3 regions of the Bacillus sp. GW823-FHT06A10 genome follow, and region 2 is predicted to be linked to each of the others. Evidence: predicted binding sites of a transcription regulator. Region 2 holds the regulator's gene; each other region holds the start of a gene.
What was found. Region 2 encodes Rex, which represses fermentation and respiration genes when NADH is low (regulators of the CRP and FNR family bind a similar motif). Its sites were predicted from a motif close to TTGTGAAATATTTCACAA; they were not measured.
Positions count from the first base shown of each region.

Region 1 (7,329 bases), on a different contig from region 2:
ACTACTTCAGGTGAACCTGCCTTAGCTGTTGCCACAAAACGTTTCCAAGTGTATCCGAATATTTTATCCGGTAATATTACGCAGTTAAAACATGAAGCATATGGGAAATTAGTCGTTCATATGCAAGGAGAACAAAATGAAATCCACCGTGCTTTATCATTTTTACAAGAGCAAGGAATCATTGTAGAAGGAGGCAGAACAGATTATGGGAAACAAGTCCTTTTTGGATGAATGGGGTAAAGTCATATGGGAAGCCACAATTCAAACCTTTCAAATGACATCTATTTCATTACTCATCTCAATCCTTATTGCACTGCCACTTGGCGTCACACTTGTTTTAACGAGACCTGGTGGGCAGCGTGAAAATAAAATCATCTATCCTATTCTTAATACAGTTATTAATATCATTCGCTCTCTTCCATTTATCATTCTATTATTCTTCATCTTACCTTTTACAAAGTTTCTAATGGGAACATCCATTGGCGTGCAAGGTGTTATCGTACCACTTGTCGTCTTCACAGCTCCCTATATCGCACGTTTAATGGAGACAGCTTTACTAGAAGTAGATCGCGGTGTCATTGAGGCCTATCAAGCGATGGGAGTCTCTACTATAAAAATCATTTGGCACGTCATGGTTAAAGAAGCTCGTCCCTCCCTTGTACTTGGATTAACAATTGCAACGATTGGCTTAATCGGCGCAACAGCAATGGCTGGTCTTGTAGGTGCTGGCGGGCTAGGGGACTTAGCATATCGCTTCGGACATTTACGCTATGAACCTGAAGTAATGTATGCAACCGTCTTTATTCTAATTATCCTCGTTCAAGGATTACAGTCTTTAGGTAATGGGGTTGCACGAAGACTGAAGAAAGATTAAAAAAGAAGGTATCTCACCAGGGTGAGATACCTTCTTTTTATCTTTTAAATCCGCCTTCTGAATGAATAACTTGCCCCGTAATCCACTCAGCTTCTTCACTTACTAAAAATTTAATGAGTCTAGCTGCATCTTTTGGCTCACCAATTCTGCCAAAAGGAAACATCGGCTTTAACCCTTGTTTTATCTCTTCAGTCATCCATCCTGTATCGGTTGGTCCTGGATTAATTGCATTCACTGTTATTCCTAATGGAGCTACTTCTGCTGACAACGTACTAGTAAGAGCATCAATAGCTCCCTTCGTTGTCGCATAAACTAGTTCTCCTGCCATAGGACCTTGAAATTGCCCCGAAGTCATATTAACAATTCTACCACCAGATTTCTTATCAAATCCTCGGGCAAATTGACTACTGAGCAATGTAGTCGCACGAATATTAACCATATAATGCTTATCTAATTCTTCAGCAGTCAACGTAGAGAAATCATTATTCGTAGAATATGCTGCATTATTGATTAATATATGAGGGTACCCTAATTGTTCAGTAACTTTATTTAAAAGCTCTTTCGGTGCATCATTCCGAGTTAAATCTAACTCCATGCTCAATACTCTAACACCTTTTTGTAATAGCTCTTCTTTTAATTGTATTTGTTCATTTTTATCAACGCCCCAAGGCATCTCTTTATCATAATCCGTCCAATACGTAAAAAATATATCGTATCCTGCCTCAGCTAATTCTTTACAAATCGCTGCTCCTATACCGTCTAGACGACTTACGCCTGTAACAACTGCTACTTTATTTTTTAATTGGTTCATCATATACTCCTCCAAGTTTAAAGGACGCATATTTTATATAAGAGATATAAATTTCCCCACCTAGACCTCTGTCCTTACAAAAGGGATGTACAAGCCAACTATGCAGTCCTTGCATGATTTACAAATAGCTAAATAAACCCTCACTTATGAGAGAAAAATTCATCTATCCAATTTCTAATCATTACAAGTTCATCCACATATCGAGTCCTTGTCTCCTTTCCATATATCTCTGTTTCTATCATACCAATATGATGTACTATTTCAAATGATAAAAAAATAAAAACCAATATTCCATTCCAAACTTCTATCGAATTTATTATATTATAATATAATAAATAATGAAAATAATCAGAAAAATACTGGCAAATATTGACTAACCTTCTTATAATAAAACGTGGGGCTAATGTGAGAATTTAGTTTTAAACAAATAGGGGGAAGAAATATGTCAAAAAAATTACTTTCTTTATTTTCTGCAGTAATCGTAGCAGCTTTTGTAATAACCGGCTGTGGTCAAAGCGATACGACAAATAAAGAACAAAAAGAGAATGCAACAAAAGAAAGCAAAACGGAAAAAACAGATACAACGAAAGAAAGTAAACCTACTGAAAAAAAATCCGAAGATAAAAAAACTGAAGATAAAAAGCCTGAAAATACAGCTACTGGATCAAGCGACTACTCTAAGCTGATTTCCTATATGGAAAAAGAAACAGGTGGTAAAACAAAAGTTCTTTTTGAAAATAAAGAACCACAAGTCTATAAAGCTGAAGATGTTTCAGTATCAATGAATAGTTACACATTAGTTGAATTAAATGGATTCCATACAAACTTCGATATTCCGTTTAATCGTCAAACAGAAGGCGGAGTTATTCTTGTGAACTACAGCGTAAAAAATAGTTCAGCTAAAGATATTTATTATATGCCAGCATTGGACATGTCATTTACTGGCGCGCAGAAAGCATATAGTAACTATAAAGATTTAATTCCAAAAGAAGATCAGCTCCCAACTAAACTTGCTCCAACGAATGATTACTTAGTAAAAGCAGGAGAAACTATTTCTGGTTATATCGCTTATCCATTCGGAAAAGATGATCTAGCGAAAATTTCAAGTCTCTCAACAGTCTCAGTCACAGTCCCAACTGCACAAGCTAATAAAGGAAAATTTGATGCTCCAATCGGAAATCCTGGAAGCTTTTCATTAAGTTTAAACAAACAGGGTGCTGAAAAAGTTGCAACAGATAATACTTTCTACCAAGATAAAGCTACAGCTAATAACATGGGCGATAAAAAAATGTTAAAAGAGAAATCAAGTATTAATAACAATCAAGAATTAGGCGCTGTTAATGTTACATTAGACGGATACCAATTCACTCAATTCACACCAAATTCCGTCGAAGCTCCACGCTTTGCAAATTTTAAAAACGGTCTTGTTCTGTTAACAGTAAAATTCAAGCTTGATAACAAAGATGCTCAAGACGTTTCACTGTCTCCTATAAGCTCTACATTGAGAGTGAATGATGGTACACAATATACGATTAATGAAGGTATGCTATTAAATTATGACTATAATGCTTCAGTCAAAACAGGAACATCTGGAGAGTTACTACAAGTATATATTTTAGATCAAGAGCAGTATGAAAAGATTTGGAAAGACAAAAGCTTTGAGATTGAGTTAGGACCTATGAGAAATAAAGAAGCTAAAGATATTTCACAAGGTAAAAAAGCTAAATTTACATTACCTAAATAAATTAATAAATATATAATAGAAAAGGCATATAACATATGATTGTTATATGCCTTTTTCATTTTATAAAAACACCATTTTTGTTCACACTTTATCCATTGTGAATTTTTTCACAATGGATATATAATAAACATGTAAATAGAATATTGGAGGGATTTCAATGGTTATCAATTTTTTAAGAACTGATAAACGTGCTGCTTTCATATTATTATTTTTACGATTTTACATAGGATATGCATGGCTCGCTGCTGGGATAGGTAAAGTTTTCGGACAATCTTTTGATGCAAGTGGTTTTCTAAAGGGCGCTATCGCTCAAGCATCAGGTGACCATCCTGCAGTACAAAGTTGGTGGGCAGATTTTCTTCAAAATTTTGTTCTTCCAAACGCAGACCTATTTAGCTTTTTAGTTCAATGGGGAGAAATTTTAGTAGGTCTAGGTTTAATTTTAGGCGGATTAACAAAAACAGCTGCATTTTTCGGAATCATAATGAATCTTTCATTTTTATTAAGCGGAACTGTTAGTGTAAACCCAAATCTGCTTATTTTAACTATGTTCATTTTAGTTGCAGGGCAAAACGCTGGACGTATTGGATTAGATGACTATGTTTTCCCTAAACTTTTCCGTAAAAATAACCACGGAACATATAAATTAAGTAAAACTGCGTAGTAACAGTTTACTTTTAAAATATAAATAAGAAAAAGAGCCTGAGTATAGGCTCTTTTTCTTATTTATCCTAATTTAAACTTTTAACGAGCCACGAAAACCTCTGGCAGCATAGTAAGAGTCTGCTCCATTGTGGTACACGAAAACATGTCCGAAGCGATAATCGCAAAATAGAGCACCACCGAGTTCTCGAATATCTGAAGGTGTTTGTACCCAACTTGATGATTTCATGTCAAAATCCCCAAGTTGTTGCAATTCCCGATATTGTTCTTCCGTTAATAGTTCAATGCCCATAGCATTTGCAACATCAATAACATTATTTTCTGGTTTATGTTTTTTTCTTGATTCTAACGCTTCAAGATCATAACAAAGACTTCTGCGGCCTTTAGGACTCTCCTTTGAACAATCATAGAAAGTATATTCGTCCTTTTCTTCATCATAACCGACAACATCCGGCTCACCGCCAGTTACTTCCATTTCGTTAAGTGACCATAATTTTTCAGCATTAGCTTCTATCTTAGCTTCAACCTTAGCCCATTCAAGACCTTCATGGCGGTTCATATTTTTCTCAAAACGAGCTTGCAATACTTTCAATAACTCTTGACGTTTTTCTACTAGTAAGTCATTTTTATTTCCTGTCATATTAGTCCTCCCTGATGTGTGTACAGATATTAGTTTAAGTATATATTTTATAATAAATCATCTCAAGATGAAGACCGTTTCAGCCTTATGTCTTGTACAAACATCCATTATAAAGTTCTAAAACCCTCCATACTTTCTCCAAGAATATAGTGTGAAAACCACATCAAATTCTGCTTCATAATAGCTACATTCATTCCCGGCTGATTAGGACTATATGCCATTCCTTTAAATATAATTAATTCTGTATCCACTTCCATATCCATTAATCCTTGATATAGATCATATGCATTTGTAATTGGAATTCTTGCATCCTTTTCTCCATGCTGAATTAAGGTAGGCGTACAAGCTGATTCAATATACGTCATAGGTGATGTCTTCGTATATATCTCTGGATCATTCCATGGAGTATTTCCTAAATACATTCTAATAAAGTAAGGTATATCTGTATTTACATAATGGGTACTCCAGTTAGTGATTCCACCGCCAACTGAAATAGCTTTAAATCGACTACTAAATGTAGAACAGAAAGCTGATACATATCCACCGTTGCTCCATCCCATAACTCCTACTCTATCCTTGTCTACCATCCCTTTTTCTACTAGTTCATCCACTCCAGATATAACATCATCGTAGTCAGCAATCCCCTGTTTTCTATAGTTAGCTTTTAAAAATTCATTACCATAACCTGAACTTCCTCTGTAATTTGGTTCTAAAACGATAAAGCCTTTTTCAATAAACTGTTCAATCGGATATTTCTCATTGAAGCAGTCTGAAAATATCGGAAAAGACGCCCAAGCCGGACCGCCGTGAATTACTACTAATAAAGGATATTTTTTATTAGTATCAAACTCTACTGGCGTTGATAAAACACCTTCTATTTCAAGACTATCGCTACTTTTCCATGAGATGATTTCCCTGTTACTTCTAAGTTTCCCTTTGAAAAAGCTATTTTCATCCGTTATTTTTTTATCGTCTAAATAGATTTCAAAGGTTTCATTTGTTATTGCCTTATTGTAGGATATATATTTTCCATCCTTTGTTATAGAAGCATCCATTATAAAGCCATCTACTTTTTCGCTTAATATTTCCACAGTTCCATCTTCAGCTAGCAACCCAATAAGATAATTCGTTTTATTCTGCCATCTAATTAAAATCCCTTTAGCTGTCCACTGTAATGGCATAACCGTACTATCAAAATCTGTTAAAGGTTGAATTAGCTCTCCATTATGAATATCATATATCTCTAACGTACTATCTTGTATATAGTTTCTATAGTAATCTCTCTCTCTTATGCTTGCTGAGTAACAAATTTTGCTGCCCTCTGGAGAAAAGCAAACACTCCCTCCCAACAATTTATCCACATTCAGCTTTTGTAGCTCTCCAGGTTTAATATGGAGTATGTATAGATCTCCATTTATATAATCTGCCATATTTGAGCTTGGTGTCGCCATAAATACAACCTTTTTACCATCATTTGAAATATCAAATTCATGGATATGAAAATCCTTACCATCAGTTAATCGATAAACAACTCTGTTCTCATGTTCATCTGTATCACTTTGTATCACCTTTTCTATTTCAATGTAATATAAACAATTATTCTGGTGTTCCTTACTTACATGATCGAAATCTCCATATAATTCCTTACGTTTCTTTATTTCCTCACATTCTTTTGACTGTGCAACATAATAAAAACCTTTGCCAGCAGGATCCCATTTGAATGTACTAATTCCTTCCTTCTCATCAGTAATTTGAACCTCGCTATAACCATCTAGCGACTTAACAAATATCTGATTTTTCCCATCACCAACTGGACTAAGATATGCGATACACTTAGCATCTGGAGACCATAATGGGTGTGTACTATCTATATCCCCATTTGATAATGGGTAACTCTGCTTCTTATCTTTTTCATATATCCATACATGATTCCTATATGTATTGTCTTTCCAATCAGCCGTCTTCTTTACAAATGCTACGTTTTTACCATCATCACTTATGTTTGTACTTGATAAGGTTGGTAATGAAATAATCTCTTCTATACTTAGATATGTTTTTTTAATCGTTTTCATCAATATCCCCCCTGAAATGTCCATAAATCTCTCGTCTCTTTTTGTCGTAATAAAAGAAATTGTTCATGAATACTTAAAATAATAATGGAAAATTCAGATAAATAAAAGTGAATTCGATAAAGTAAAACTTTAATCTATAGGGTTCTATCCACTTACCAATTCTAGATGTTATTTTTCGACACAAAAACACCCCTTTAGATAAAATATCTAAAGGGGTGCAAATTTGTAAATTTATTTTAAAGCTACAACTATATTTATTAACCTACCAATCTCCTACTCAACAGTAACAGACTTAGCTAAGTTACGTGGCTTATCAACGTCACACTCGCGGTGAAGTGCTGCGTAGTATGAAATAAGTTGTAATGGAATAACTGCTACTAGCGGTGCTAGTGCTTCGTGTACAGCTGGTAATACGAAGCTGTCTCCTTCCATTTCTAAGCCTTTCATTGAGATGATACATGGGTTAGCTCCGCGTGCTACTACCTCTTTCACGTTGCCGCGAATTCCAAGGTTTACGTGCTCTTG
Region 1 covers NZ_JBXAHT010000006.1:72,045-79,373, forward strand. The annotation lists gene AC1Q8M_RS26335 (methionine ABC transporter ATP-binding protein) at 1-231, shown strand, start outside; gene AC1Q8M_RS26340 (methionine ABC transporter permease) at 206-874, shown strand; gene AC1Q8M_RS26345 (SDR family oxidoreductase) at 912-1,688, opposite strand; gene AC1Q8M_RS26350 (DUF5068 domain-containing protein) at 2,128-3,429, shown strand; gene AC1Q8M_RS26355 (DoxX family membrane protein) at 3,587-4,093, shown strand; gene AC1Q8M_RS26360 (DUF4256 domain-containing protein) at 4,166-4,732, opposite strand; gene AC1Q8M_RS26365 (S9 family peptidase) at 4,840-6,804, opposite strand; gene glmS (glutamine--fructose-6-phosphate transaminase (isomerizing)) at 7,078-7,329, opposite strand, start outside.
Region 1: the regulator Rex is predicted to act here: its motif matches at 3,525-3,542, upstream of AC1Q8M_RS26355 (DoxX family membrane protein).

Region 2 (7,329 bases):
TTTGCACAAAAAGAAAACATTGAACTAATTATTCCACCGCTATCTTTATGCACAGATAATGCAGCAATGATTGCAGCGGCAGGGACAATTGCGTATGAACAAGGCAAGCGTGCAACATTAGCCTTAAATGCGAATCCAGGATTAGATATTGAAGCATAGTTATGCACATAATTAACCACAGCTTGTGGATAAAACCCATATTATCTGTTGATAATGTGGGTTTTGTTGTGTATATAAAGTGTTGATATCTTTTTTGATAGTTGTGGATAATGTGGAAAAGTTGTTTTGATAGCTATTTTATAAAGGTGGATATGTGTATAAGTTTGTGGATAAACTAGATGAAGTCTGACCTTTGAATATATTGTTTTTCGGGAAATAAAAAGTAAGAAGATATCCCTGAAAAACATTTTGAAATATCCTTCTATTATAGAGGGTGCTGATATTGTCAATCCTTGTCGGTAAATCGATATTTCGTGTCGAATCGTTTATATATATAGGGTTACGATAGATGTATTTGAAAATTGGTTGATATATTCCGAGTTACCATTGATATATTCAAAAAATTATTTATGTACTTAAAGAAAAAAGATGTCACATAGTCAAAAATCATGACTGATGAGACATCTTCCTTATTTAAATACTCTTATACATGCAGCTCTTCCCACTCTGCCATACAAGTTTCAAGTTGTACTTGTAGCGTTTGTTTTTTAGTTGTAATTTCACTCGCTTTTTCATAATCTGCATATATTTCTGGTAAGCAAAGTTGATCTTCTAACGTAGCAATTTCTTCTTCTAAGTTTACGATGTTTTGTTCTAGTTCTTCAATTTTTCGAGTGCGTTGACGTTCTAATTGTTTACGCTCTTTTTCTTCGAGATAATTTAATTTTTCTTGAGCTACAGTTTTTTGAACAGGTGCCTGATTTTCTTGCTGTTCAAGTTGTTCAAATGCTGCGCGTTCAATCATTTCATTTTTCTTCTCCACATAGTAATCGTAATCCCCTAAATATTCCTGTGCACCTTCTGTTGATAACTCAATCACAGTCGTTGTTACACGGTTAATGAAGTAGCGGTCATGTGAGACAAATAGAAGAGTCCCTGGATAATCAATTAAAGCATTCTCTAAAATCTCTTTACTATTTAAATCAAGGTGGTTCGTAGGCTCATCCAGAATTAATAAATTTGACTTTTGCATCATAAGCTTCGCAAGAGCTAATCGAGCTTTTTGTCCACCACTAAGGGAAGATACTGGTTTCAGTACATCATCTCCTGTAAATAAAAAGTTCCCGAGTATAGTACGGATTTCTTTTTCAGGTTGCAGTGGATATTCATCCCATAGTTCATTTAAAACCCGTTTAGAAGATGTTAAGTTTGCTTGTTCTTGATCATAATAACCAACAGATACATTTGATCCGAAAGAAACATCACCATTTAATAGTGGTAACTTATTCACAATAGATTTTAATAATGTGGATTTCCCAATTCCGTTTGGACCAACTAAAGCAACACTATCTCCGCGAGTTAAGCGCATAGTTACGTTTTCAATTATAGGGTCCTCATCATAGCCAATGGTTGCATCCTTTACTTGTAAAACATCATTTCCACTTTGCTTTTCAATATCGAAGTGGAATGATGCTGACTTAGAATCCCCTAATGGTCTCGTTAATAATTCCATTCTGTCTAGTTGTTTACGGCGACTTTGAGCACGTTTCGTTGTAGAGGCGCGAGCTATATTCTTTTGAACGAAGTCCTCAAGTTTTGCGATTTCATCTTGTTGTTTTTCGTAACGTTTCATTTCTTGCTCATATAATGCTGATTTTAAGTCTAAATATTTACTGTAGTTACCAACAAATCGTCTGCTTTCTTTATTCGAAATTTCATATACTTGTGTAACAAGTTTGTCTAAGAAATAACGGTCATGTGAAACGATTAATATTGCGCCAGGATAACCTTGTAAATATTGCTCAAGCCATGTTAATGTTTCGATGTCTAAATGGTTTGTAGGCTCGTCCAAAATAAGTAAGTCTGGTTTTGTTAATAATAATTTTCCGAGAGCTAATCTTGTTTTTTGCCCACCGCTTAAAGTAGAAATCGTCGTCTGGTGCGTTTCAACTGGGAAGCCAAGGCCGCTTAAAATGGAGCGAATATCCGCTTCATATTGATATCCACCTTGATCTTTATAATTGAGTTGCAATTGGTCATAATCAGCTAACAATCTTTCGTATGTAGCTTCGTTTGAAAAGTTTTCTTCTTTGCCCATTTCTTGCTCAAGCCTTCGAAGTTTTGTCTCCATTTGCTGTAAGTGGGTAAAGACGGTTAGCATTTCATCCCAAATTGTTAAAGACGTTTCTAGGCCGGTATTTTGAGCTAAATACCCGATTGAGACATCTTTCGGTTTTATAATTTCGCCACCATCATGTGATAACTCACCAGCGATAATTTTTAATAATGTAGATTTTCCAGCTCCATTCCTTCCAACTAATGCGATACGATCTTTTGTTTGTACTTCCAATTTTATGTTTGCAAGAATTGTTTCTGCACCGTATAATTTCGAAAGTCCATTTACTTGTAATAAAATCAATGTTTTCACCTCAAATAATTTCTTAACTTTGCCATGTTTATATTTCTCAATCATACTAAAAATAGTGTATAGTTTAAAATAAGAGAGAATACTTCTTCTCTTTATTATACAAGGAATTTAATGAGTGCTAAACTTCTGTATTTGATTAAAGTATATGAATAAAGATAGGAAGAGAGGAGAGGTCATATGGATCAGCAAAAGATTCCACAAGCCACTGCTAAAAGATTGCCTCTATACTATCGATTTATCCAAAACTTATCTCTTTCTGGTAAGCAGCGTGTTTCATCGGCCGAATTGAGTGAAGCGGTAAAAGTAGATTCCGCAACAATACGAAGAGATTTTTCGTATTTTGGAGCGTTAGGGAAAAAGGGATATGGATATAACGTAAATTATTTATTATCATTTTTCCGCGAAACACTTGATCAAGATGATATAACGCGTGTAGCACTTATTGGAGTAGGTAATTTAGGGACCGCTTTCTTACATTATAATTTCACGAAAAACAATAATACAAAAATTGAAATGGCATTTGATGTTAGTGAAGAGAAAGTTGGAACAGAAATCGGGGGCATTCCTGTATACCATTTAGATGAATTAGAAGAGAGATTATCAAATGATATACAAGTGGCAATATTAACAGTACCGGCTACAGTAGCACAAGCTGTAGCAGATAGATTAGCTGAAACGAGCGTGCATGGTATTTTGAATTTCACACCAGCACGATTAAACGTATCAGAGAATATTAGAATTCATCATATTGATTTAGCTGTAGAGTTACAAACATTAGTTTACTTTTTGAAAAACTATCCACAATAAAACGCAGAGGAAGCGACCTCTGCGTTTTATTATTGTTTCTTCTTTGTGAATTTAACTAATATAAGGCGAAGTGCCAAATTAAAATCAATTGTTGCCATAACTGCAAATAGTATTGTCCACACATTCCAGATTGTATCTGTCACGTTCGTAATGGCGAAGCGTGTAAAGATACATCCAAGAAGGAAGTATAGTGCAGCCATGAACAATGGTGAGTTTCTCATACAAAAAATCCTCCGATAAAGCCTTGCATTTTTTCAGCTTCTTTAATCATTTCTTGAATTTGCTCATTGCTCATAAAAATTTGCCCAATAGCGACTAATGTATTCATCGCAACATGAGCTGCAATCGGAACGATAATACGCTTCGTCTTCACATATAAGAAGGCGAATACGAGCCCCATAGCAGTGTATACCAATAAATGAGTAAAATCAAAATGAATTGCTGCGAATACAAGCGAACTAATGATAGCTGCGATAAAGAAGTTAAACTTCTTATAAAGTGCACCAAATAAAATTTTTCTAAATACGATTTCTTCTAAGATAGGTCCAATTATAGATACAACAATAAGGAACCAAGGTGTGGTTCTTGCAATCTCCATCAGTTTCATTGTATTTTCTGAACCTTGTTTAATTCCTAGCAGCTGCATCTCGATCATACCAGCAACTATTTGTGAAAAGAAAGCCAAGAAGAACCCGATGAAAATCCATCCAATAGTAGCTGGAGCAGAAGAGCGCTTTGGATCTAAATGCCTGTCACGAATATCCGTTCTAAGTAACCAAAGTACGATACATAATGCAACAAAGAAGCTAATAATTGCCCAGTGTCCCGTTATGATTTGTCCTTTTTCCTCAATGGTAAATCCTCTATTATCATAGAGTCCTGTTTTTAGGAGAAGTGGCAATCCAACAACGCCAGATAACTGCATTAAAATGTATGTAACGATAATCCACCAGTATTGTTTCTTCAAATGGTTTAACCATCCTTTCTAACTATAGTGTATGAGATAAGTTAGGATAACATGTAAATATGCTACCTACGATATAAACCTCACTTGAATTATGTTTTTTTCGTAAATCCTTATTTGAAATTATAATAGAAGACAGGAGAAAGTTGTGTGTGTAGCGAAAACAACTTAGGGTGTCCTTTCATATTGTAACATACGAGCAGTGGAAACAACGATTCATATAGTAAAGGCAGTATTCTATATAGAAAGTTTATATAGTGATTTGCGAAAAAATTATGATTTTTTTACTTGCAAAAGAAATTGAGATTATTTATTATTATAAGTGTGTTAGCACTCGGATGACTTGAGTGCTAATAAAAGAAATTTACATAACAAAATGAGGAGGTTATTGTTCATGCTAAAGCCATTAGGTGATCGCGTTGTAATTGAGCTTGTTCAAGCAGAAGAAAAAACAGCAAGTGGTATCGTATTACCAGATACTGCAAAAGAAAAACCACAAGAGGGTAAAGTTGTTGCAGTAGGTACTGGTCGAGTGCTTGAGAATGGTGAGCGTGTTGCTTTAGAGGTAGCAGCAGGTGATCTTATCATCTTCTCAAAATATGCAGGTACTGAAGTGAAATATGAAGGTACAGACTACTTGATTTTACGTGAAAGTGACATTTTAGCAGTTATCGGTTAATTATATAAATCTTAAAAAATCCAAGGGGGTCAATTATTATGGCAAAAGATATTAAATTTAGTGAAGAAGCACGTCGTTCGATGCTTCGCGGTGTCGACACTCTTGCAAACGCAGTAAAAGTTACGCTTGGACCAAAAGGTCGTAACGTTGTACTTGAGAAAAAATTTGGTTCACCACTTATTACAAATGATGGTGTAACAATCGCAAAAGAAATCGAATTAGAAGATGCATTTGAAAACATGGGTGCGAAATTAGTAGCAGAAGTTGCTAGCAAAACAAATGACGTAGCTGGTGACGGAACAACAACTGCAACTGTATTAGCGCAAGCTATGATTCGTGAAGGTCTTAAAAACGTAACAGCTGGTGCTAACCCAATGGGTCTTCGTAAAGGTATCGAAAAAGCTGTTACTGCTGCAATTGAAGAATTAAAAACGATTTCTAAACCAATCGAAGGCAAATCTTCTATTGCACAAGTAGCTGCTATTTCTGCAGCTGACGAAGAAGTAGGTCAATTAATCGCTGAAGCAATGGAGCGCGTTGGTAACGATGGCGTTATTACTTTAGAAGAGTCTAAAGGATTCACAACAGAATTAGACGTAGTAGAAGGTATGCAATTTGATCGTGGATATGCATCTCCTTACATGATTACTGATTCTGACAAAATGGAAGCAGTTCTTGATAACCCATATATCTTAATTACTGACAAAAAGATTTCTAACATTCAAGAAATCTTACCGGTATTAGAGCAAGTGGTACAACAAGGTAAACCACTTCTTATCATTGCTGAAGATGTAGAAGGCGAAGCTTTAGCTACATTAGTAGTGAACAAACTTCGTGGTACATTCAATGTAGTAGCTGTTAAAGCTCCTGGATTTGGTGACCGTCGTAAAGCAATGCTAGAAGATATCGCAATCTTAACTGGTGGCGAAGTAATCACTGAAGAATTAGGTCGTGACTTAAAATCTGCTACAGTTGAATCTTTAGGACGCGCTGGTAAAGTTGTTGTTACAAAAGAAAACACAACTGTAGTTGAAGGTATTGGAAATACAGAGCAAATCGCAGCTCGCATCGGTCAAATTCGTGCGCAATTAGAAGAAACAACTTCTGAATTCGATCGTGAAAAATTACAAGAGCGACTTGCTAAACTAGCAGGTGGCGTAGCGGTAATTAAAGTAGGTGCAGCAACTGAAACTGAGTTAAAAGAGCGCAAACTTCGCATTGAAGATGCACTTAACTCAACTCGTGCAGCAGTAGAAGAAGGTATCGTTGCAGGTGGTGGTACTTCACTTATGAACGTATACACGAAAGTAGCTTCTATCGTAGCAGAAGGTGACGAAGCAACAGGTATCAACATCGTACTTCGCGCACTAGAAGAGCCAGTTCGTCAAATCGCAATCAACGCTGGTCTAGAAGGATCTGTAGTTGTAGAGCGTCTAAAAGGCGAAAAAGTAGGCGTTGGTTTCAACGCAGCTACTGGCGAATGGGTTAACATGCTTGAGTCTGGTATCGTAGATCCAGCTAAAGTAACTCGTTCTGCACTTCAAAACGCAGCATCTGTTGCAGCTATGTTCTTAACAACTGAAGCTGTAGTAGCTGACAAGCCAGAACCAAATGCGCCAGCAATGCCTGACATGGGCGGCATGGGCATGGGCGGTATGGGCGGAATGATGTAATTCCGTTTGCCCTAAAAAACATCCATTTCTATGTAGAAATGGATGTTTTTTTATGTTTTTTAGAAAAGGAAATGAATTTCTGTAGAATTTTGTCGCTTTCTCTCTTGACCATATAGATACTTCATTGTTAGAATCTAGGAAGATAATATAAAACGATCCTTCATATATCCTCAATGATATGGTTTGAGAGTCTCTACCGGGTTACCGTAAACAACCTGACTATGAAGGCAGTGTGTCTTATATTTATAAAGAGCGGAGACTATCTTTCTTTATAAAGTCAGACCCCTGCCTTTTCTTTGTTATGAGACTAGAGGCGGAGGACTGGCTTTTTTTATTATATTAGTAATGCTTTTCGCCAAATTGGTGAAAATATTTATATACGAGAACTAACGTTGGGGTGATTATTTTGAAGAAGCAACACGATACAATTATCGTTTTAGATTTTGGAAGTCAATACAATCAGTTAATAGCACGTCGAATTCGTGAGTTCGGTGTATACAGTGAACTTCATCCACATACAATTACTGCAGAAGAAATTAAAGCAATGAATCCAAAAGGGATTATTTTCTCTGGTGGACCAAATAGCGTATACGGTGAAGGTGCATTACATTGTGATGAA
Region 2 covers NZ_JBXAHT010000010.1:5,635-12,963, reverse strand. The annotation lists gene tsaD (tRNA (adenosine(37)-N6)-threonylcarbamoyltransferase complex transferase subunit TsaD) at 1-159, shown strand, start outside; gene AC1Q8M_RS27560 (ABC-F family ATP-binding cassette domain-containing protein) at 644-2,578, opposite strand; gene AC1Q8M_RS27555 (redox-sensing transcriptional repressor Rex) at 2,765-3,394, shown strand; gene AC1Q8M_RS27550 (YdiK family protein) at 3,424-3,615, opposite strand; gene AC1Q8M_RS27545 (CPBP family intramembrane glutamic endopeptidase) at 3,612-4,361, opposite strand; gene groES (co-chaperone GroES) at 4,753-5,037, shown strand; gene groL (chaperonin GroEL) at 5,076-6,710, shown strand; purine riboswitch at 6,851-6,952, shown strand; gene guaA (glutamine-hydrolyzing GMP synthase) at 7,117-7,329, shown strand, end outside.

Region 3 (7,329 bases), on a different contig from region 2:
AGTTTAGTCCAACGTGCACGCACCATGGCTGACATGTTGGGCATACAACCTGCACATAAGGCGGATAGAAATAGCGTCCAATAAGGAGCTTCATATTTCGTGCATAGAAGTAAGAGGATCGTAAAGAAAACACTGATACCTGTAGTCGGAAGAAGTATGCGAGATTGCCCTAATTGATCGGCCATCCGAGAAATATGAGGAGCTAGTAAAGCTGATGATAATGTAAAGGTGGCTGCAACAGCTCCAGCAAGCCAATAGTCACCACGTAACTGAGATAACATTGTAACAATACCAATGCCCATCATTGATATGGGCATCCGAGCTATAAATCCTGCTAATGAGAATCCTTTTGTACCAGGAGCACTGAAAATTTCACGGTAGGAATTAAACATAATAATCACCAAAGTATTTGACGTTTACATATACATTCTTCATTCTTTTAACTCCTCCTCTGTTTCATTAATACCTTCTATAAAAAGGGACAGTGAGTCAATGTAGGGGATGGGTAAGAAGTTATATTATCTTGTAAGCTAGAAATAATTGACATACGCACCGTATGCCAATATCATATTAACATACGGTGCGTATGTCAATTGAAATGTTTTATCTCTGGATAGAGAGCTGACGTTCAAAGGAGTTATTCTTTTACATAGAGAACGATACTATAATGCGATTTATTTTGAATAAAGAGAATGAATAGAAATAGGAGGAAAAGATGGTTAAAAAAACGAGAGCAGAAATGATTACTGAAACACGTGCTAAATTGCTGAGTGCAGCAAGAGAGGCTTTTGGTACAGTTGGATATGTAAACACGTCTATGGATGATTTTACAGCATCTGTCGGTTTAACACGTGGTGCAATTTATCATCATTTTGGTGATAAAAAAGGGTTGTTAGAAGCAGTTGTAAAAGAAATTGACATGGAAATGGATAATAAATTAGGGGAAGTATCAAATGAGGCGGAAGGAAAATGGGAAGGATTTGTTGGGCGTTGTCGTGCGTATTTAACAATGGCACTTAATCCAGAAATTCAGCGAATCGTACTTCGAGATGCACCAGCAGTATTAGGAAATAGTTATTATCAATCATCACAGTCGCAATGTTTAACGACGATGGCGGAGATACTTCAACAATTAATGAAGGACTTTATTATTGAAAAAACGGACTGTGAAGCCTTAGCAAGATTCATAAATGGCGGACTAGTGGACCTTGCTTGTTGGATTGCGAATTCTGAAGATGCAGAGATGCAGTTGTCTAAAGCTTTGCATGGCCTATCACTTATATTGGATGGTTTATTACTAGAAAAGAACGCTTAATTTTAACGGATATTTTTTAATATACAGTAATGGTTAAAAGGGAGGTGATAAAGTATAGGCTAATTCATTTATTTCACCGTAGTCTATATAGGCCAACTGACGTCCAGCTTATAAGGGGATAATGTGTTAGTTTGATTATAGAAATTGAATTTAGTTATAGGGAATAATCGAATCACATTCTTTTTGTTCACAATCTAAAGAAAACGCCTCCATTGAAATGGATTCCACACCTATTCTAATAACTTTACACTCTATGTGAAAAAGTTCACAAATAGGTCATAATTTGTGAACTTTTTCACAATAATACGTGCTACAATATGAATGTAAAGAAGTTAAACAACATTAAATTAGTATTTTAATTAATTACTTAAACAATCATAAAAAATAGATGTGAACAATAGAGAGGGGAAATTACCATGAAAAAAGGTATCAATCGTGTAGTATTAGTAGGAACAGGAGCTGTAGGTTGTAGTTACGCTTACTCAATGATCAACCAAGGTGTAGCTGAAGAGTTCGTATTAGTAGATGTTAATGAAGCAAAAGCAGAAGGGGAAGCAATGGACTTAAGCCATGCGGTACCATTCTCTCCATCACCAACAAAAGTTTGGAGCGGTAGCTATGCAGATTGTAAAGATGCAGATTTAGTAGTTATCACTGCTGGATTACCACAAAAGCCAGGTGAAACTCGTTTAGACTTAGTTGAGAAAAATACAAAGATCTTTAAACAAATCGTTCGCGGTATTATGGATAGTGGATTCGATGGAATCTTCTTAATCGCAACTAACCCAGTTGACATTTTAACTTACGTAACTTGGAAAGAATCTGGTTTACCAAAAGAGCGCGTAATCGGTTCTGGTACTACTTTAGACTCTGCTCGTTTCCGTTACATGTTAGGTGACTACTTAGATGTAGATCCACGTAACGTTCATGCTTATATCGTTGGTGAACACGGTGACACTGAACTTCCAGTATGGAGCCACGCTACTATCGGTGTACAAAAACTAGAAACAATCTTAGCTAACAACGAACAGTACAATCAAGAAGACTTAGATAAAATCTTCGAAAACGTACGTGATGCAGCTTACCATATTATCGAGCGTAAAGGTGCAACTTACTACGGAATCGGTATGTCACTACTTCGTGTAACTAAAGCAATCTTAAACAACGAGAACAGCGTATTAACTGTATCTGCATACCTTGAAGGTCAATACGGAGAGAAAGATGCTTACGTAGGTGTTCCAGCTGTAATTAACCGCGAAGGTGTACGTGAAATCGTAGAACTTGAGCTAAATGAAGATGAAAAAGCGAAATTCGCTCATTCTGTAAAAGTATTAAAAGAAACAATGGCACCAGTACTATAATAATTGCTAAATAATTCAGAGGTGGGAAACTGCTTCTTACCTCTGAACTTATATAATTTAATATAAATTCCTTTTCCGGTTTCCCTTGTATATCCCCAATATACCCCTTTTGCTGGATAAGGGTCGTTTATAGAAAAGAGCACTCTACTTTACGTAGAGTGCTCTTTATTATCCCGCATTAACGGGCAGTAAGATCCCCACCTCAAAATGCAGCGAAAGCAAAGAAGTTAGTTTGGTGATCACCTGCCCGTAAAAGCCCGATTGGTTCAACTAATAATCAGTGGGGGATGAACCCCCCCACTGATTAAAGTTTCACTTTATCATTTTTTAGGCGTTAATCCCAATTTCTTTAAAATATCTGTCAGTGTACCGCTTTTTGATTTTTCTACAGGTGTTTGTGATTTAGATGCATCTGGCCCTTTTTTCAAGAAGTTCTTTTCAACGAAGCGAATATCTTTTTCGTCGACAATCCCATCTTTATTAAGGTCTCCGTCTTTTACAGTTAGTCCTTTTTTACCATAGTTGCTAGCGATAATTTCAGCATCTTTAATATCGATTACTTTATCAGCATTTACATCGCCGGCAAGGTTTTCGTCAGGTCTTGCATAATAATATTGGCCAAGCAGCTTACCGTCTTTTTCAGTACCAAGTTTCGTTGTTAGGCGGCTTGTTAAATGTCCTGGCACTTCTACATATAGGTTATAGTCGCGTTTATTAACTGGAAGTCCATTTAGTTTGAAGTACCCATATTTATCTAGTGAGCCTTCAAACTTATGACGGTAAGAATCAGTTGCGTATACTTTTACGCCAAGCTTTGCATAATCAAACTTTTCATCTAAATATCCACGTTCATTTAAGAATGCACCAGGTTTAATATTTCCTTCTACTAGTGAATTTAAGGACATAACTGAGAATGTTTGATCTTGAAGTACACGCATTCTATTTGGTTCTGATTCACCTTGTTTCCAGTAAACAAAAATTGGTGACTCTAATTGAGCGTTTGCTTCATAAAATTCATCATTTTCTACTTTGAAAGTTACATCAATGAACGGGAAATCACCATCTAATCCAGCAAAGTTTTTGTCATCGATAGCGCCACCAACTGTAACCGAACTTGCCTCTAGTTTCGGTTCATTTACTTTTGCGGTTACTCCTTTTTCGGAAAGTAGCTTTTCAAAAGCAGGATTAAACTTCGCATTTGCAAATTTGAAGTTCTTCTCTAGGAAGTTTACATTAAATTGCCCAGCAACAAATTGTTTTACGTGTTTTGCGTTTAGTGTTACTGTGAACTCGTCATTTTTATATAATTCTTTTTTATCGTAACTAGCTTTCGCATATTGAGCACCTTGTGGGATAAACCAGTAGTTATTTACACCGCTTGGATAGTCAGCTCCTGCAGTTGCATAATCGAAAATATATACGCCTGTGTTCATTGGACCTTCCGTTTTGAAGGAGTCAGATGTAATGCCAACTTTAAAGTCGCCATTTGCATTAATCGGTAAAAACTTATGCAAGTATGGAGAATAGTCATAGTACATAACGCCATTCGCTTCTTGCGTAATGTTTAATCCTTTTCCTTTTAAGTAGTCAACGTTTGAATCGTATACATTTCCTTTAATCCATAGTGCTTTTTTGCCATCTTCTACTGTATAATTTTCTTCATTTAACTCGTAAATACCAGGTTTTAATCCAGTTAGTTTCACTTCTGGTGGGGTATTATCAATTACAACATAATCACCTTTTACACGTGCTTTCCCAGCCTTATCATAACCGACAAACTCAATTGTGTAGTCTCCTTCTGGTAAGTTGATTTTCTCATCACCAATTGGTTTTGCAGGATCATTTGTAAAAGGATACACTTTTCCATTAAAGAATGAGTCTAAGTAGTAATACACATCAGTTTTTAGTCCACTTGTGTTTAATGTCCCAATGAAGCCCAGAGCTTTATCTGTTTTGGAATCTTTTACGATAAGATCTAACGTTTCAAGTTCGCTGTTTAATTGGAATGCCCCGTGAACATACGATTCACCGTATGGATTAAATTTAGATGTATCAGTTGAAATTGCTTTTCTTGATAGTATTGCATTTTCAATACCAGGCTCTGATACACGAATAGAGAATGGGATTTGATATGTTTCTTCTTTATTTTTCGTGTTCGTAATATGAATATATCCTTCATATCGGCCTTGTTTTACACCGGCTGGAACATTAATTTTTGCTTCAATTTCATCTGCTTTGCCAGCATCAAGAGTAATTGTTTCTGGAGCTGAGATTTTTACACCGTTTGCGACAGCATCGTTAATAGTAGAAGAAGCCGGTGTATAAGAAATTTCTGTTTTAAATTCTTTTTTCTCTTGTTTATTATGATTAGTTACTTTTATATTTCGTTTTTGTTCAAGAGCTTCACCGTCTTTTTGATAAAACTTACCGAATGCAATAGATCCAGTTTCTTCGGGCACTTCAATTACTTCATCATTTACAACAGTTTGTGTCGTATCTAATACTTTAAAGCTTGTTTCTGTACGAACGGCGTTGTAAGCATCTACTCGCCCAGCTCCAACTTCATACACCGAATATTTTTCTTTTAAATCATCAGCTGTGTTCATAAGAGACGCTTTTACATCGAACGGAGAGTAGTCTGGGTGTTCTTGTAAAATTAGAGCAGCAACGCCAGCAATATGAGGGGAAGCCATAGATGTTCCTTGCATACGCTCATAGGAAACAGCGTAGTTTTCACCCTCTTGCGGGTCGTTAATATATTCAGGAACTGTTGAAAGGACAGCGACACCAGGCGCTGTAATATCAGGCTTAATATCATCATTTGCTGTAACAGGACCGCGTGAGCTAAAGTCTGCAAGATGATCGCCTTCTGTTTGAATGTAATTAATTTCATCGAAAGTTAAGGATGTGCTACCTTGTTCAATTTGAGCTTTTAGTTTTTCACCGTCTTCTTTCGTTAGGCGGAATGCTGGAATGTATTTTGTGCTTTCACCAACGTAGAAAGGAATTTCTCCATCCACGTTGTTATAAATAATAACGGCTTTTGCACCTGCTTGTTTTGCGTTAGCAATTTTTTCATCAAATGAGGTTGTACCACGTGCAACGAGAGCGATTTTTCCTTTTACATCTTTTTTACTAAACTCGTCAGGCGTACCGATTCCTACAGATTCAATAGGTAAAGTTTGTCCCTTGAAATCTTCTATTTTATCAGTGAAGTTTTTGCCGAACAAAATTAGGTTAGGGAATTGTAATTGTCCAGCATGACCTGATAGTTTCGGTAAGGAAATAGAGCTATCACTGGCTCCAACCGTAATAGCAAATGGCGAAGCACCTGGTGATCCGAGTGTTGATGGATTCGGTCCAGAGTTACCAGCAGCAACGACTGTAACAACGCCTGAAAGCATCGCGTTATTAACAGCGATAGATGTTGGATCAAGAGGATTGTTGCTATCATCACCTAACGATAAGTTAATAACGTTCATACCGTCAGAAATAGATTTATCAATTGCAGCGATAATACCTGAACTATCTCCACTTCCGTATGGACCGAGTACACGATAGTTATACAGTTCAATGTCAGGTGCAACACCTTTTACTGCTGAATCAGATTGGTTCTTCTTTTGAGCAGAAACGATACCTGCTACGTGAGTGCCGTGGGCTGTGTAGAAGGAAGAACCACGGTTATCAAATTCAGGAGCACCAGATTGTTGCCATTCTGAATAAGTAGTTTCCATTGGATCTGCATCATTATTAATAAAGTCCCAACCCTTTACTGAATTTGGATCTACTTTGCTAGAGTCCTCACCAGGTTTTGCGCGATAGCCTTTATATACGTCTTTTAAGTCAGGGTGATTGTAATCAATACCTGTATCTAATACACCAACTTTAATTCCTTTTCCGGTAATACCCTCACTATGTAACTTATCTATCCCGATTTGAGGGATGCTGTCTGTTAGTTTTTGGGGTGCTTTTTGCTCAGCTTGTTTTGGTAAATTTAATTTCACTTCGTAATCTTTCCAAATGCGTTTTACAACACCAATTCGTAACAACTCTTCAACTGTATTTGCTGGTAATGTCATTGCAACACCATTTAGCGCATGCTTATAAGAGCGTTTAATTTGTACAGACTGGAAGTTTCCTGATTTTACTGATGGGCTGAATTGATAAAGACGTTTTAGTCCTTTTTCGAATTCTTCATGTTCTTGATCAATACGTGCTTTTATATTTTCAGGAGCAGATTGTAATCCTTTTTCTTTTTGTTTTAATTCATTAATCTTTACTGGAGCAGTTTGAAATTCTACAATGATATTTACAGGCTCAGAACTACTCGTATTAATATCTGGTGAAATTGTAAAACCAGGGTTGGCATCTACCGTTTGTAATGCCAGGCGTTGTTCTTTAGAAAGCTTCGATAATATAGAATGAGCATTTGAAGATTCAATTTGGTTAATAGGACTTTCAGCAAGTACATTGAACGGAATGGCAGTTGAAAACAGAACGCCAGCCGTTACAATTCCAGTAACAAAACGATTTTTCTTTTTCATTTATAGGCCTCCGGTAATTTATATTTTTAAAAATTATTTCTCCACACCTGCTGTTTGCTCAGCATGGAAAGTCCAGTTTAGCTGCAGGGAATCACCTTGAAATTTATTT
Region 3 covers NZ_JBXAHT010000002.1:1,249-8,577, forward strand. The annotation lists gene AC1Q8M_RS14765 (MFS transporter) at 1-392, opposite strand, end outside; gene AC1Q8M_RS14770 (TetR/AcrR family transcriptional regulator) at 716-1,315, shown strand; gene AC1Q8M_RS14775 (L-lactate dehydrogenase) at 1,732-2,676, shown strand; gene AC1Q8M_RS14780 (S8 family serine peptidase) at 2,997-7,220, opposite strand; gene AC1Q8M_RS14785 (CalY family protein) at 7,254-7,329, opposite strand, start outside.
Region 3: the regulator Rex is predicted to act here: its motif matches at 1,599-1,616, upstream of AC1Q8M_RS14775 (L-lactate dehydrogenase).